DNA from 2 places in the Paenibacillus sp. lzh-N1 genome. Region 2 is predicted to be linked to the other one. Evidence: riboswitches for the same ligand, from Rfam matches in the RefSeq annotation. Region 2 holds a riboswitch; the other holds the start of a gene.

Region 1 (8,123 bases), 1.5 Mb from region 2:
TCTTGATCAGATCAATAAATTCCTGAATTTCATAATACATGGGCTCACGCGTCTGAGCCTTGGTCAAATCCTCAATCGTGCCGTCCCGATAATGAATTTTCACCTCATAGGGCTGGCTGATTTTGTCGATCACCATCGTTCCATACTCACCCTGAATTTCGGCAGGCAAATAGGAATCTGTAATTTTGGAATGCATGACGATAGCATCCATATCCGGGTACTTCATCACGATACTGCCCTCGCCGTCGACACCAGAGGATAACAGTACACCCACCGCCCGGATCTCATCCGGTTTGCCGAACAATGCTACCATTGGATACAAACAATACACTCCCAGATCCATCAAGGAACCATTCGAAAAAGCCGGATTAAAGGCATTCAGCACCTTGCCCTGCTTAAAAGCATCAAAGCGTGAAGAGTATTGACAGTAACTTGCAAAATAACGCCGAACCCGGCCTATTTTATACATATGATCCTTTATAATTTTAAAGTTGGGCATAAGCGTGGATTTAACGGCCTCCATCAACAGAACATCATTGTTGCGCGCGGCTTCGATCATACTCTGCACCTCTGCTGCATTAGAAGCAAAAGGCTTCTCACACAGCACATGCTTTCCATGGTTCATACATAAGATCGCTTGCTCCGCATGTAAAGAATTGGGACTGGCAATATATACGGCATCCACCTGATCACTTGCAGCCATTTGTGCCAGATCTGTAAAAACCTCCGGCTGGCTGTTATATTTGGCAGCAAAGGCTTGGCCTTTCTCCTCTGTTCGTGAGTACACCGCGGTCAGGGAAAATTCGTCTGTCTCTATCGCAGCTTGAATAAATCTTTCTGTTATCCAATTCGTTCCAACGATACCAAAACGCATCACAGTATCCCATCCTTTCCCGTGAGTCATTACAATTAATATATGTTCCTATTCTCGCATTCCAGCCAAGACTTGTCCACTATACCGCTTGTCATCTCCCATGCTTCCACATATTAAAAAGGACTGCGGTCTATCAGCTTAATTTATACTGATTGTACCACAGTCCTTGTATGCTTTTTGAGGTTATATCTCTACTTTTTGGAGATCACCTTGCCCACTTCTGCCAAAATGGCATCCATGGAAGCAGGGTCGTGTACATCGTACTCATCAATGTTGAGACGCAGTACAGGACAGGCATCAAAATCGTTGATCCAATCGGAATATCTACGATGCATTTGCTCCCAATAGGATCGCTCGGTCTGAATCTCCATTTCGCGGCCGCGTTCTTCGATCCGACTCAGTATGGAGGGCAGGCTGCCTTCCAGATAGATCAGCACATCAGGGTGTGGAAAGAACGGGGTCATGACCATCGCCTCAAATAGGCTAGTATATGTTTCATAATCGGTAGGGTTCATTGTTCCCTGATCGGCATGCATTTTCGCAAAAATGCCTGTGTCCTCATAAATGGAACGATCCTGCACAAAACCTCCACCAGACAAGAAAATGTTCTTTTGCTCCTTGAAGCGTTCCGCGAGAAAATAGATCTGCAGATGAAAGCTCCATCTTTCAAAATCGTGATAAAACTTCTCCAGATACGGATTATGATCGACTTGCTCTAACGAGGTTTTAAAACCAAGACGACTGGCCAAAGCGCCCGTTAACGTAGACTTACCTACACCCACCGTACCCGCTACCGTAATTAGGGCATTTGCAGGAATGTTGTAATTATTCACTATATAAGCTCCTTTACATCGGAAACAATTTGTTCAAATTGTGCCTGGTTTTCTACAAAATCAATTTCATTCCCGTTTACGGTCAATATACGAGGGGCAGGTGACTGTTCGGCGAGAAACTGAATGCCTTTATCATAATCCGTAATCAATTGCTCCAGATAGGCAGGGTCCATCTCCTGTTCAAAGGAGCGTCCGCGCTTACGAATTCTGCCCAGCAAGGTATCCAAATCTGCTCTAATATAAACGATAATGTCAGGCTTGGGCATGTCATCTGTGAGCAAATGATAGATTTGGCGATATTTTTCGAGCTTCACACCCTTAAGCGTACGTTCAGCAAAAATCAGATTTTTATAGATATGGTAATCTGAAATTACAGGCTGGGCTTTCTCGATGTATTGCAGACCAGTATCCTCTAGCTGCTTATACCGATTGCAGAGAAAGAACATTTCCAACTGAAAGCTCCACTCATCTATATTTTGATAGAATTTATCGAGAAACGGGTTTTCCTCGACAATCTCTTTGATCATCGGCAATTGTAGCTCGGTTGAAAGCATCGAAGCCAACGTTGTCTTACCTGCTCCAATCGGCCCTTCAACGGCTATAAATGGGGCTTGTTTCATGCGGTTCTGCTCCTCCTTGTACTCCAGGTCCATCCTATGGACAACTATCCTATTGTATCACAAGGAAGTACGCTAGAGGCATAGCAAATCTATGGATAAAACAAAAAAACAGAGCAGCTACGCTTGGCTTCATAGCGTCCCTGTTCTGCTTAATATTTTTGCCTGTCTCTCATTTGAACCAACCTTTTTCATTAAAACGTGTAATCGCCTCAATTCGGTTGCTGACACCCAGCTTATCGAGAATGACTGAAATATAATTTCGCACCGTCCCTGTTGTTAAAAACAGTTCACCAGCAATCTCTTTGGTGTTCTTTCCGTCAGCAATAAGCGCCAACACGGTCTTTTCACGCTCCGTTAGCGGGTTGACCTCGGCATAAGCATCATCAACCAGTTCTGGAGCGTAAATACGCCGACCTGCCATAATGCTGCGAATGGAGGAAGCCAGTTCTTCACTGGGACTGTCCTTGAGTAAATAACCGTGTGTGCCTGCCTTAATCGCTCGTTCAAAATACCCGGGGCGAGCAAACGTTGTTAAAATAAGCACCTTGCAATTCAAGCCTCTGAGTTCCTCTGCAGCATCCAATCCGCTTTTTATCGGCATTTCGATGTCCATAATGCATATGTCTGGCTGATGTTGCTTCACCAGCTCTATAGCTTCTTCCCCGTTGCTTGCTTTTCCGACTACTTTCATGTCTTCTTCCAAGTCCAACAGGGAGGCTAGAGCACCCAGCAACATACGCTGGTCTTCTGCAATAACGATTCGAATCATGGCCCCACCTCCTCATTCGGCTTTTCAGTGATGTTGGGCACCTTAATGACCAGGGTCGTTCCCTGATCGGAACGCAGTTCCATACATCCGTTCACGAATTCGAGCCTTTCCTTCATGCCTTGCAGACCATGTCCCCGAAAGACTGCATTTTCTCCCATAATACCAACTCCATTATCCTGAATCCGCAGGGTCAATTCCTTACGAGACGGCTCAATGGTGATGGAGCAAGCGGTAGCTCCACTGTGCTTCACTACATTGGTTACGGCTTCCTTCATACACATGCTCAGCACATTTTCATTCATTAATGACGTATGCTCCAGCTTCGGGTCGCCCTCCAAGGTCAGTTCGATGTGAGCAGCCTTTAAAATTTGCCGAATACGTAGCAGTTCATCCTCTAGTCTCATGCCGCGCATTTGAGTAACCATTTCCCGTACTTCTTTTAACGCACTTCTTGCCGTGAGACGAACATCGTTAATTTCGACATGAGCCCGTTCCGGGTACTGGTCCAGTAGCTTGCCTGCCAAATCACTCTTCAGCCCAATGAGTGACAGCTTCTGACCCAAGGTATCGTGCAGGTCACGCGCAATTCTTTGCCGTTCCTCCAGCTTGATCAATTCCGATATTTTCTTATTGGCATCCTCTAATTGGACCTGAAGCCGATCACTCTTGTTGCGATTAAAATTTGTAATCGGAAGGAGGATCACACCGATCAGATTGAGCAAGATAAAAGGAATCTGCTTAATAAAAACAGGATTCTGAGAAACAAACCCATAATTGATTAATCCAATCGTAATAACCATTAAAATAATATACAGCGTCGTAAATGCAGCCTTACTTTTAATATTACCGATCAGATAAGCGATAAATATGGAAAAATACATATAGCTAAATAGCAGCGTCATCGTAATCGATATAGCAATCTGCACACTGGTCCAGAAGTATATGAGCCAGCCTTGAGAGACAAAAGCCAGTACATAACAAGCAAAAAACACCAAAATAATCGCGGTACCCAGAATAATATGACTTGTAGATGAAGAGCTAAAATAGTAAAAGGGCAGGATGTAAAAGACGACCCACACATAAGGGCTAAGTCCCGTATTTCTTTGGAAAATCTGATACCACTTTTGCATCCTACCACCCTTTTCTACTTTAGATATCCCTATCTTAACATACCAATTTCCGTACAACGTCTATTTTCTATCCGTGCCTACAACAGGTGTGGGGATGGGTTTTGAAGCGCCAACACGTTTGCTAAGCAGCGGCTTTACTTGTTTAAAGGTCAGAAAGGTTTTGGTACTTTCATCCCACAGTCGGAATTTCAAAGATTGCAGACTGCTACTCACTGTGATCGTGGTCGCCTTTTGCAGCAACGGTGTGGCTTCATGAGCTTTCTCCAAATTGTAATTTGGTACTTTCGGGCTCAGGTGATGAACGTGATGAAAACCAATATTGCCCGTAATCCATTGCAATACTTTAGGGAGCTTGTAGTAAGAGCTGCCTTCTACAGCCGCATTAATATAACTCCACTCTTCATCATGCTCAAAATACGAATCCTCAAACTGGTGTTGCACATAGAACAGCCAGATTCCCAACATACCAGAGACAAAAAAGATAGGCGTCTGTACCAGAAGGAATGCCTGCCAGCCAATAGCCCAGCACAACAGTGCATACAATGCAACGATGGATATATTCGTCACATAAGTGTTTATTTTTTCCTTACGTTTGGCTGTCTTGACATTAAACCGATAGGAAATCAAAAAAGTATAGATCGGACCTAGCCCGAACATAACCCAAGGATTTCGATATATACGATAGGCCAGTCGTGTCCATGTGGAAGCCGCTGTGTACTCTTCTACCGTGAGCACCCACATATCACCTGTGCCTCTTTTATCCAGATTACTGCTGGTTGCATGGTGGATCGCGTGACTATTTTTCCATTGGTGATAAGGGCAGAGCGTAATAATCCCTGTAATCGTTCCCACAATATCGTTCAGCTTGCGACTTTTGAAAAAAGATTGATGACCACAATCATGAAAGATAATAAACGTCCGTACCACAAAGCCTGCCGCAACAATGGTAATTGGAAGCGTAAGCCAGTAAGAAACCGCTAGGCTAAGATAAGCGGCATACCACAATAGGATTAGCGGTCCCAAGGTATTGATAAGTTGCAGAATGCTGGATTTCGTGTTTATTTTCTCGTAGGGAGCCATATTTTTTTTCAATTGAGCTAACGGGAGTTGTGTCATACCCATTCTGATCCTCCTTTAAAATGCAGCCCATACCTTGATCCTGTCAGGCGTACATGTTGGTCTAAGCTCAGTATAAGGAGACCGCTGGATCTGCTGTAGTCATAAACGTCAGTTCGGGCATATGACATTTGTCATATAGACAACTAACCAAACCTGTTTGCCAAATGTTCGCGGGTTTCCTTTCTGCTGTTTTTTTGTTAAAATGTAAGATATATAACGCTGTATGTGACTGGCGAAGTCAGTGGAATCAACCACGAGGGAGCATACAAACAAAGCGTACCGTTCGCCTGGGAGAAGTATTTGCAGAGGATTCGTCTGTCTTGACGACCTTGTGCAAATACTTTTTTTCGTTTTTTAAGACCATGACACCCTGTTGATTCTATTATGCGATAAATTCAGAGGAGGCTCGGACTATGGCTATTATTATGAAATCCAAAGAAGCAGCTGAGCAAGTGTATGCAACGATCCGTTCCCAAGTAGAGCAAATGAAACAGCAAGGACACCGTCCCCATCTGGCAACCCTGTTGGTAGAAGGTGATCCGGCATCTGCATACTATGCACGGACCAAGCAAAAAATAGCAGAGAAGCTGGGCATCTCATTTCATCTCCATACTTTTAATCGTCATGTAAGCGAAGCCGAGCTTCTGCACCTGATCGGCACCCTAAATGATGCATCCCATGTACATGGCATTATGCTGGAACTCCCGCTTCCTCAACATCTTTCCGCCTCCGTTATTAAACAATCCATCGCCCCCTACAAGGATATTGATGGAATTACACCTGATAACAAGCTGGCTACCGTTACTGGTGACGCAGGGTTGTACCCCGCTACACCTCAAGCCTGTATTGAACTGTTGAAGCATTACGGGCACTCCTTGGCAGGCAAAAATGTCACGCTCGTGGGCATTGGGCAGACGGTGGGACTTCCCCTTTTCCACATGCTGCAAAGAGAAAATGCCACCGTCACCGCCTGTCATGCAGGTACACGTGATATTGCAGAGCATCTGAACCATGCAGACATTGCCTTCGTCGCAGTTGGATGCCCTGATGTGATTACGCAGGATATGGTGCATCCAGGTTTGATTCTCGTGGATGCAGGAATTAATGAGACGCTGGAGGGAAAAATCGTGGGTGACGCTGCTCCGGACGTTGTAGAAAAGGTACATGCCATTTCTCCCGTTCCCGGCGGTGTGGGTACCTTAACGACTGCCATTTTGTACAAAAACTTGCTCAAAGCGATACGTCTGCAACATTACTCCAGAGAGGTGGTTTATTCATGACTGAACTGTCGTGGAATCAGTCCATCGCACATTTTCTGAAAGAAGCTGCAAGTGCAGCGCCTACCCCCGGCGGAGGAAGTGTATCCGCGCTGGCTGCGGCACTAGGCGCAGCTATGACCTCCATGACCGCCAACCTTTCACAAGGAGAAAAATTCGCGCAATTCCGTGAACAAATGACGCAAGTCATTAGCAGCATGGAGAGATTGTCTACACATTGTGAGGAACTGATGGCCGCAGACATCCAATCCTTTGAACAGTACATGACCGCGTTGCGTTTGCCCAAAGAAACAGACGAAGAAAAGCGCTATCGTACCCATTCCTTACAAACAGCGGTGATTGCTGCCATTGAGGTCCCTATGCGCCTGCTGGAAGTATGCCGAGACGGACTATCACAAGCCTACAACATTGTGGAAATATCCAATAAAAATGTGATCTCTGATCTGGGCATCGGCGCGATTTTGTTTGAAGCAGCCGCTCAATCGGCCTTGCTTACCATTGATATTAACCTTGCCTCGCTCAAGGACTTGGATGTCAAACAATCCTACGAAGCCAAAACAGCCGTACTCCTCCGTGAAATCGGACAAATTAAAGAGCAAACCTTATTGACTGTGCGCAGTCGAATTGCTAATTAATCAGCTTATAACTGTGCGCAAGTTGTAATAACCAAAATATTCTGCCTATTTGGTGATTACAAATAACCTCCAAACCCATCTTTAATCGTTGGGTTTGGAGGTTATTTTATTGCTCCAAAAAAAGATACTATCTTTATTTTTGGTTGATGCTCGCAATTTCCTTAAAGCTCTCATCACTTGTCAGAGGGCATGACAATTCGTTACAACGTCGGATCTTGTCATCTTTAAATTCAAAAATAGCAATCAACTCCACCTGTCCCTTCATTCCATTTTTCTTCGTAATATCTACGATATAGCGTAAAGTGACACTTTGCAGCTCATCATCATACAAAAAATCATTAAATGGTGAAATGGTGATGTTGTCGATCAGGCTTTTTAACGTGGTAATATGCTGAGTAAATTCCTCCAAATTTGTGGTGACTCCATCTGTAACTTGAATATATTCAGGTACAAAATAATCAGGAATCTTCTCTACCTTTAAACCCACGACTATGTCATTATACATACAAGTTAGAAATGCTTTTGCCTCTGCTCTGTTCATTCTGTTCTCTCCACATCTTTATAGTAGTCGGGACCATGCATGCAGAAATCGGATGACTACGTCTAATTCATCTTCCGAAAAAGCATCAAATAATTGCTCGTATTGTTCCTTTAATTGCCGGTGCATCCGATCATGTACAGCAGCTAACTGCCTGCCTTCATCCGTTACGTTATAATATAATTCCTTATGATTATCCGACTTTTTTGACGTCAGTAACAAATGGTGTTCTATAAGAATATTCACGGCTTTGGTGACCGCTGGCTTGGATATATTCAGTTCAGCAGCCAATGATGTGTTATTCATACTTCCCTGACTGTTGCTAACC
Region 2 (8,123 bases):
CCCAAGCCTGCACGCAAAATTGGGATAAGGCCCAGCATACGACCGGAAATCACTTTACCTTCAGTTTCAGCAACTGGAGTCTGCACTGTAATGCTCTCCAGCGGAATATCCCGTGTAATTTCATAAGCCATCAAGGTTGCTACTTCATCAACCAGCTCACGGAAATCTTTCGTGTTGGTCCGCACATCGCGGATAAATGTAAGTTTGTGTTGGATCAAAGGGTGATCGCAAACCACCAGTTTTGCCATAATATATTCCCTCCGGTATTATCGTCACGTTCTTCCGCACCAGCATATCGAACATCCTGATTCGAAAGGATCTATGTAACCTATTTGTACAAACCAAATAAGCACAGATGCAATGCGTGCCTGTAAATCCTGTTTATTATAACATTCCCTTGGTTGATTTAACACCTGCCACCGCAACCTTTTGTCAAGGGAAAGATATGACAAGTAAAATGCTTGGCAAGGCCCATTTACGTGTGACTTTTGTCATATAAAATCATATCAAAAAGGCTTTGACGGCCCTTGACCGTCAAAGCCTACCAGCTCTAAACTTTCTGCCTGAGATATAGCCTCTGCCACCCCATGCAATTTCTTTATCTATACTTCAGATTGTCCCACGCTCCCTGAAATTGCTGAAGCATTTCGTCCTTCGTAATAACCCCTGCAATATAGGCTTGTATACTACTGCTTAAATCCTGATTCAGTCCCTTCGGGAAGCGCTGGAAGTTCCAGCTCCATATCTTGCCTTCCTTCACGTGCCGAGATATTTCCGCACCCAAATCACCTGTGGTCTCGTCACTGGACGTGATACTTTTGAAGGCAGGAACGAACTTAAACTCCTTGGTGATATAATGTTTGCCTGTTTCTGATGTAACCAGCCAATTGAGAAATTCCTTTGCCTCCTGCTTCACAGGAGAATTTTTATTGACCACCCAGTTTGAGGCCACTCCCACAGCCAGTTTGTCTCCGGTAGAGGAATCATTGTCTATGGGGCTTGGAAGAATACCCAAATTCAAGTTAGGATTAATTCCATCTATTTGCGGCTGCGTCCAGTTCCCCTGATGCATCATAGCGGCCTTGCCTGTCGAAAACAGTGTCACTTGTGTGTTGTAGTCCGTTGTGAGCGGATTGGGGTTTCCATATTTTAAAGTCAGGTCAAGCAACTTCACCCACTGATCGAACACGGGATTACCAGGGATGCGAGCAGTTCCTTTGTTTAAATCCGCAACGTAACTCTCCGGGTTCGACTGTCTGGCAAAGGGGATATTGATAAAGTGATTTCCCAGAACCCACCACTCTGCATAGCCGTTAGCAAAAGGGATAATCCCTGCTGCTTTCAGTCGCTTGGCTGCTTCCTCCAATTCATCTAACGTCTGAGGTAGTTTGGTTATACCCGCTTTTTTGAACAAATCCTTGTTGTAGACAAAACCGAATCCCTCCAGGTTCATAGGCTGTCCATAAATCTTACCGTTAACCGTCATCGGCTTACGGGCGAAATCGTCCAAGTCCTTTACCCATGGCTGATCCGACAAATCCTCCAGATACTCAAACCACGTATCGCGATCTTGGTAACCCTCATTTGTGAAAATGTCCGGCTGATCGCCTGATGCGAACTTAGCCTTCAACGAAGCACCGTAATCTGTACCCCCACCGACAGATTGGATATCCAGCTTGATGCCAGGGTGCGTTTTTTCATATTCAGCCTTCAGCTTGTTCAACGGTTCCGAAATCTCCACTTTGAATTGATAAATGTGTATCGTTTTGATCCCACTCTGTTGAGCCTTCGTATTACCACAACCTGCAAGCATACATGTAAGCAGCAACATCAGGGAGATGACAAGCAGCACTGTCTTTTTCATCCGATATCCCTCCCATCAGCCTTTAACCGCTCCGGCCGCAATGCCGGAAACGATGTATTTTTGCATCACCAGAAAAAACACAACGATTGGCGTGATTCCAAGTACCAGTGCGGGCAACGCCAAGTCCCATTGCTTGGTATATTGACCAAACAGCATATAGGTCGCAATCGGAATCGTACGCAGCTCAGGATCATTCAAAATGAGCGAAGGCAGCAAGTAATCATTCCAGATCCATAACGTATTCAAAATAAGTACGGTCACGAACATAGGGAGCAACAGTGGACAAACGATGCGAAAAAACACCCCGTAACGAGAGGACCCGTCCACTCTCGCCGCCTGCTCAACCTCAATAGGTACCGTTTTAATAAAGCCATGAAACAGAAAAACTGATAAAGGCGCTCCAAAACCCAGATAGCACAAAATTAGTCCTGGTATGCTGTTGTTCAGACTCAATACGTTGGACACTTCCATAAGCGGCAGCATAATCGATTGAAAAGGTACGACCATCGCAGCCACAAGCAGTCCGAACAGGAACCGATTAAAAAGAGTGTCATGCCGAACCATTTGGTAGGCGGCCATCGAGCTGATCAGCAGCAAAAGCGCATTGCTGACGATGGTGACGATCAGTGAATTCCCCAGTGCTGTGGGAAAGTTTATTTTATTCCAGGCGTTAGCATAGTTTTCAAAACGGAAGGTTGTCGGCCACGAAGCGGAATGGGCCAAAATGTCTCCAAAAGATTTAACGGAGTTCACGAGCAAAAAATAGAACGGAACTAGAAAGATCAACCCAACCACAATAAGCAATATTTCAGCTACCCATGTGCTTAAACGATAGTTTGATGTTTTTTCCATTACATTTCGACCTCCTTTTTCTTCGTGAGACGCACCTGAATGCTGGTAATGATCGCAACGACCACGAAGAAAATCATAGCCTTGGCAGTTCCCAATCCAAGCCGATTATTTGTAAACGCTTCATTATATATGTCCAACGCTACAGACTCAGTCGCCTTGAATGGCCCACCCTTTGTTAAAGCCAAATTCAACTCAAATACTTTAAAGGACCAGGATATCGCTAGGAACAAGCAGACGGTCACTGCTGGCATAATAAGCGGCACCACGATATGACGCAAAATCTGTCTTCGGCTCGCACCGTCAATTTGGGCCGATTCAATAAGGGCGTGCGGAACATTATTTAGAGAGGATATGTAAATAACCATGAGATAACCTGCGTATTGCCAAACAAACACAATGACAGTTCCCCAAAAAGCAGTAGGCCCATCACCCAACCACGGTAGTTTGAAAAAAGATAGCCCTGTCGCCTCTCCCACCGCCGAAAAACCGCGTACAAATATAAATTGCCAGATGAAGCCGAGCAGTAAGCCGCCGATCATATTAGGCATAAAAAATACAGTTCGCAGTGCATTGCGGGTACGCAATGGCTTTGTAAGCGCATAGGCCAGGAAAAAGCCCACCAGATTAGTTAGAATGACACCACATACGGTAAAACGGACCGTAAACCAAAATGCATTACGGAAATCTGGATCATCTTTAAAAATATGAACGTAATTCCCTAGCCCGAGCCATCGGACATGTTCAGATACACCATCCCAGTTCGTCATGGAATAATACAGCCCAAACAGGAACGGAATGACCATAATTAAGACGAAAAACAACGCCATCGGTCCCACAAATACGAGCTGCTGCAATAATTGCGCGGATTTTCTTTGGCTCAATGCAATCACTCCTTTGTCGTAGATCATGAAGGAAAACGCGCATAATCCTTACTGTAATCGCTTATTACCCAAAAATGTAAGTTTCGAGTCGTCTGGACACAAAAAAGGCTGTTCCCCCTCCGCTAACGAAAGGAAAACAGCCTTATCATATAAGATTAAAAGGAATGACGATGAATTAGTATTGGGTTCCTGGATAGATTGGGAACTTGTCTGTTAACTCGCCAACTGCTTGGCTTGCTTTGGACAATACAGTATCATCTTTTGGATTTTTAAGAGTATCAGCAATGATTTTACCGATTTTAACCATAGCCTCTTCATCCATACCACGAGAAGTTGCAGCAGGTGTACCAATACGGATCCCGCTAGTAACAAACGGACTCGTTGGGTCAAAAGGAATGGCGTTTTTGTTGACCGTGATACCCACGGAATCCAATACATGCTCCGCTTCTTTACCTGTGATATTCAAATTGCGTGTGTCCAACAGCATCAGGTGATTATCCGTACCACCAGATACAATGTTAATCCCCTCTGCCAGCAGTGTTTCAGCCAGCACCTGTGCGTTGCGAACTACGTTTTGCGCATAGGTTTTGAATGATGGCTGGAGCGCTTCACCCAAAGCAACTGCTTTGGATGCGATCACGTGCATCAGTGGTCCTCCTTGAGTACCAGGGAAGATAGCTTTATCAATCGCTTGCGCCCACGCTTTGCGAGTCAGAATTAGACCCCCACGCGGACCACGTAGCGTTTTGTGTGTCGTTGTTGTCACAAATTGGGCATGAGGAACTGGACTAGGGTGAATCCCTGCTGCCACGAGACCTGCGATATGTGCCATATCCACCATGAACAAAGCACCTACATCATTAGCAATGGAAGCAAAAGCTTCAAAATCAATAGTACGCGGATATGCACTTGCACCAGCTACGATCAAACGTGGGCGGTGCTTGAAGGCTGCTTTGCGCACTTCATCGTAGTCGATACGGAAGTTGTCTTCACGTACACCGTAAGCAGCAAAGTTATACAACAAACCGGAGGCATTAACCGGGCTTCCGTGTGTTAAGTGGCCGCCATGTGCCAGATTCATACCCAGTACAGTATCTCCAGGTTGAAGAGCTGCCAGATATACAGCCATGTTAGCTTGTGCTCCAGAGTGAGGCTGCACGTTCGCATGCTCGGCGCCAAATAATTCTTTCGCGCGGTCACGTGCAATATCTTCGACGATATCTACATGCTCACAGCCACCATAGTAGCGTTTGTTCGGATAACCTTCAGCATATTTATTGGTAAGCACGGAGCCCATGGCTTCCATTACTGCTTCACTGACGATATTCTCGGATGCGATCAGCTCGATATTGTGGCGTTGCCGTTTTAGTTCAAGCCCCATTGCTTCCATCACTGCCGGGTCACTTTTACGCAGATGTTCCATCATGATTGATTACTCCCTCTCCATGGTCAAATTGTTGGGTATACAAGCATATGCCTGTTCCTCTGTTGGGTACCTCATCATTAATGCAAAAAAGATCAGTACTAACATGCCGACATGACAAATGCTAATCGCAGTTTCCGCCGGCTTCTTGTTCCAGACTGTACACTGCCCGTTGTCCGCCAATAAGTGGAGGACGAGTGAACGCAGCTGTCACACGTGCTTCACCAATCCAGCGAAGGCTTGGGCGAAACGGAACGGCAATTGGGCGCAGATGCATGCCAATCAGCGTTTCGCCGATGTCTATCCCGGCATGAGCCTGCACGTTCGCCGCCAGACATGCATCATCCATAGAGCGATAGGCAACGGTAGCCATAGAGCCTCCTGCTGTACGAATAGGAACAGCCGCAACCTCCATCAGTCCTAATCGCTCCAGTAGAGAACGCTCAACGACCAGTGCTCGGTTCAAGTGCTCACAGCATTGAAACGCCACATCAAAGCCATACTCTCTGCGAACGGATTCTACTCCAGACAGCACTTGCTGAGCCACATCGAGCGCTCCTGCTGTGCCGATCCGACTTCCAGCCACTTCACTCGTGCTTGCGCCAATAACCAGCAGGCGACCAGCTTTGAGACTGGCCGCTTCTGCAATTTCCCGCACGACAGAAGCGGTCTGTGCTTCGAGTGAAATCTCATGATCCAATTGTTCTACCATTGGAACCTCCTTTGGTTGAACAGCCTCTCAGAGACTAGGCACGGTTTCATGCCCAAGTTCAACACACTCTCTCCTGATCACAATCTGACTATATTATAGCCGATGTTTCAGATTTCGAGCAGAAAAAATGGAAGAACAAGAAGGCAGCAGAAGATCTGCTGTAGCTTGTATACGAAAAAAGAGCAGTCCACACCTATGTGGAATTGCTCTTTTGCCCAGGCGACCGGCCGTATATCCGATGCTCCATCGTGGTTGATCCCACTTTTGTCGCCAGTTACACCGGATTCTCATTTTTCCACCTTATCTTAACGGATTAACCGTCGAAAATCAACAGATTCCGTACAAAATAGAGGAACGGTACCGATTTTATTCGGAAGAACCTTTTAGCTTGTCCAACAATTTATGCAAAGCCGTACGGATTTCTGCCGCTGTGACATCGTAGTCCTCACGCGAACCACCAAATGGATCTGAGATATCGAAGCCCGGAATCCGTTGGTGTAATTCAATCATTCGTTCACGCTCCTGCGTCGATAGCTCTTGTCCGAGTGAAGCCATCAACTGCTGTGAAGCATACAAGCCATCTAACTCCTGTACGTCATTCAGCACTGCGTCCCGGTCCTCCACATATTCCTTCAGCGTAAATACTTTGCCTGCCGTTTGGGGGAACCGCTGTACGACATGCTGTTTATGTCCTTGTGTCAAGGTTAAGATCAGATGTGCCCACTCGGCAAGCCCGTCGCTTAAAGGAGTTGAAGTGATCTGATCGGATATATCGTGATCACGCAGAACCGCCTCTGCATGTCGGGATATCGGCGTGCCGTCCATCGCAGCTACTCCAGCGGAACGCACGTCCAGTTCCAGACCATGCTCAGCAGCCAGCTTACGCAGCATTCCCTCAGCCATTGGACTGCGACAGGTGTTCCCTGTGCATACAAATAAAATATTCTTCAACGTCTTCACCCCCCGTATGTTGAAAATATATAAACAGAGGATTACTCAAATCCTGTATTTATTTTACACTGTCTACGTTAAAATCAAAACATAAACATAAAGCCGAATGCCAGCAAAATAGCACCGCCCACCGCTTCTCCATAATCCCCAAGATTACGGCTGACCTTGCGCCCCAGTAACAGCCCCAGCATCGCCATCGCTCCCCCGCAAAAACCAAAGGCCAGAACAGTCAGCACCAGGTCACTCTGGAACATTCCCAGTGACACTCCCACAGAAAATGAGTCAATGCTCACCCCAAGCGCAAACAGCAAAAGACCCAAAGGCGACCGATGATCCAATACGTGTACGCCGTCCCCCTTGAAGGAATTATATACCATATGCCCGCCCAAAAGGATGAGTAATCCCCCTGCGAAGTAGGTCGTCACATGGCCTAATAAAGAACTCATATAATGGCCTGTGAACATTCCCAGCAATGGCATCAGGATGTGAAAAAAACCAATCACAATGCTGATGCGCAGCACGTCTCGCAGGCGTATCCCCTTCATACCGATCCCTACGCCCAGCGATAGCGCATCCATCCCTAGCGCTACCGCCATGATCAGAATCGTTACAACCTGCCCAGCATCGGCAGAGGCTGCCAGCATACTCCATCCCTCCATTATCCGTCTGTTCTTGTACACGTTATGCGGACAAGGGGCAAATCAGTACAAGCAGGCACTGAAAATACCCAAAACAGAGATAAGGAGAGAGGAGAAATTAAAATAAGAGACTCAATTGTTTACAGAAGCTACAGACGGATGATTCGATGACCTGCCGCTTTAAGCAGTCGATTCATGACGGCGTCTCCCAATCCTTTCGGCGGACAGGCTTCCGCCAAAATGTAGGTGACGCCGTCCTCATCGCAGCGGCGCAGTACGCTGTATAGGCGCTGCGCCGCCTCATGAAGCGCGTCCAGCTTGCCCAGCGTGTAGACTCGTTCTCCGGCGTAGCTGGCGGCATGGTCGTCGAACGCGAGCACCGCCGTGCGCTCCCCGCGCGCGGTAGCCTCCGCCAACGCGGTGCGAATCCAGCCCGTCACTTCACCAGACGACGGGCCTTGTACCACACTCAAGCGCCCTCGTGGCGCATAGTGCGTATACTTCATGCCCGGCGAGCGTGGCGCCAGGCTATCGGCGTCCTGCCCGTGTGTGTCAGCCAGCGCCGGGTCCAGTACGACAGAGCGAGCAACCGTAGCGAGCTGTTCAGCAGTCACACCGCCTGGGCGCAAAATGGTGACGGTTCCGTCGTCACCGACTTGTACTACTGTGGACTCCAGTCCCACCCCCGTGGGGCCTCCGTCCAAAATGCCGCCGATGCGGCCCTCCAGGTCCTCCAGCACATGCTGTGCTAGAGTCGGGCTGGGTCTTCCCGAGCGGTTGGCGCTTGGTGCAGCCAGCGGGC

The links. A riboswitch is a leader RNA that binds a small molecule or an ion and turns the genes downstream of it on or off. The one in region 2 is predicted to bind ZMP and ZTP.
Region 1: it holds a riboswitch for ZMP and ZTP, as region 2 does, so the genes downstream of both, C0638_RS03310 (bifunctional 5,10-methylenetetrahydrofolate dehydrogenase/5,10-methenyltetrahydrofolate cyclohydrolase) here and C0638_RS10000 (TIGR01440 family protein) in region 2, are expected to answer to the same signal.

Annotation. Positions count from the first base shown of each region.
Region 1 is NZ_CP025696.1:735,826-743,948, forward strand. Features, by position in the region: gene C0638_RS03280 (Gfo/Idh/MocA family protein) at 1-874, opposite strand, end outside; gene C0638_RS03285 (deoxynucleoside kinase) at 1,066-1,707, opposite strand; gene C0638_RS03290 (deoxynucleoside kinase) at 1,707-2,327, opposite strand; gene C0638_RS03295 (response regulator transcription factor) at 2,497-3,096, opposite strand; gene C0638_RS03300 (sensor histidine kinase) at 3,093-4,226, opposite strand; gene C0638_RS03305 (Delta(5) desaturase DesA) at 4,287-5,348, opposite strand; ZMP/ZTP riboswitch at 5,561-5,645, shown strand; gene C0638_RS03310 (bifunctional 5,10-methylenetetrahydrofolate dehydrogenase/5,10-methenyltetrahydrofolate cyclohydrolase) at 5,759-6,625, shown strand; gene C0638_RS03315 (cyclodeaminase/cyclohydrolase family protein) at 6,622-7,257, shown strand; gene C0638_RS03320 (nuclear transport factor 2 family protein) at 7,391-7,798, opposite strand; gene C0638_RS03325 (MarR family transcriptional regulator) at 7,817-8,123, opposite strand, start outside.
Region 2 is NZ_CP025696.1:2,193,836-2,201,958, reverse strand. Features, by position in the region: gene upp (uracil phosphoribosyltransferase) at 1-248, opposite strand, end outside; gene C0638_RS10020 (ABC transporter substrate-binding protein) at 599-1,864, opposite strand; gene C0638_RS10015 (carbohydrate ABC transporter permease) at 1,880-2,716, opposite strand; gene C0638_RS10010 (carbohydrate ABC transporter permease) at 2,716-3,624, opposite strand; gene glyA (serine hydroxymethyltransferase) at 3,773-5,023, opposite strand; gene C0638_RS10000 (TIGR01440 family protein) at 5,145-5,732, opposite strand; ZMP/ZTP riboswitch at 5,939-6,020, opposite strand; gene C0638_RS09995 (low molecular weight protein arginine phosphatase) at 6,099-6,683, opposite strand; gene C0638_RS09990 (manganese efflux pump MntP) at 6,767-7,327, opposite strand; gene C0638_RS09985 (L-threonylcarbamoyladenylate synthase) at 7,471-8,123, opposite strand, start outside.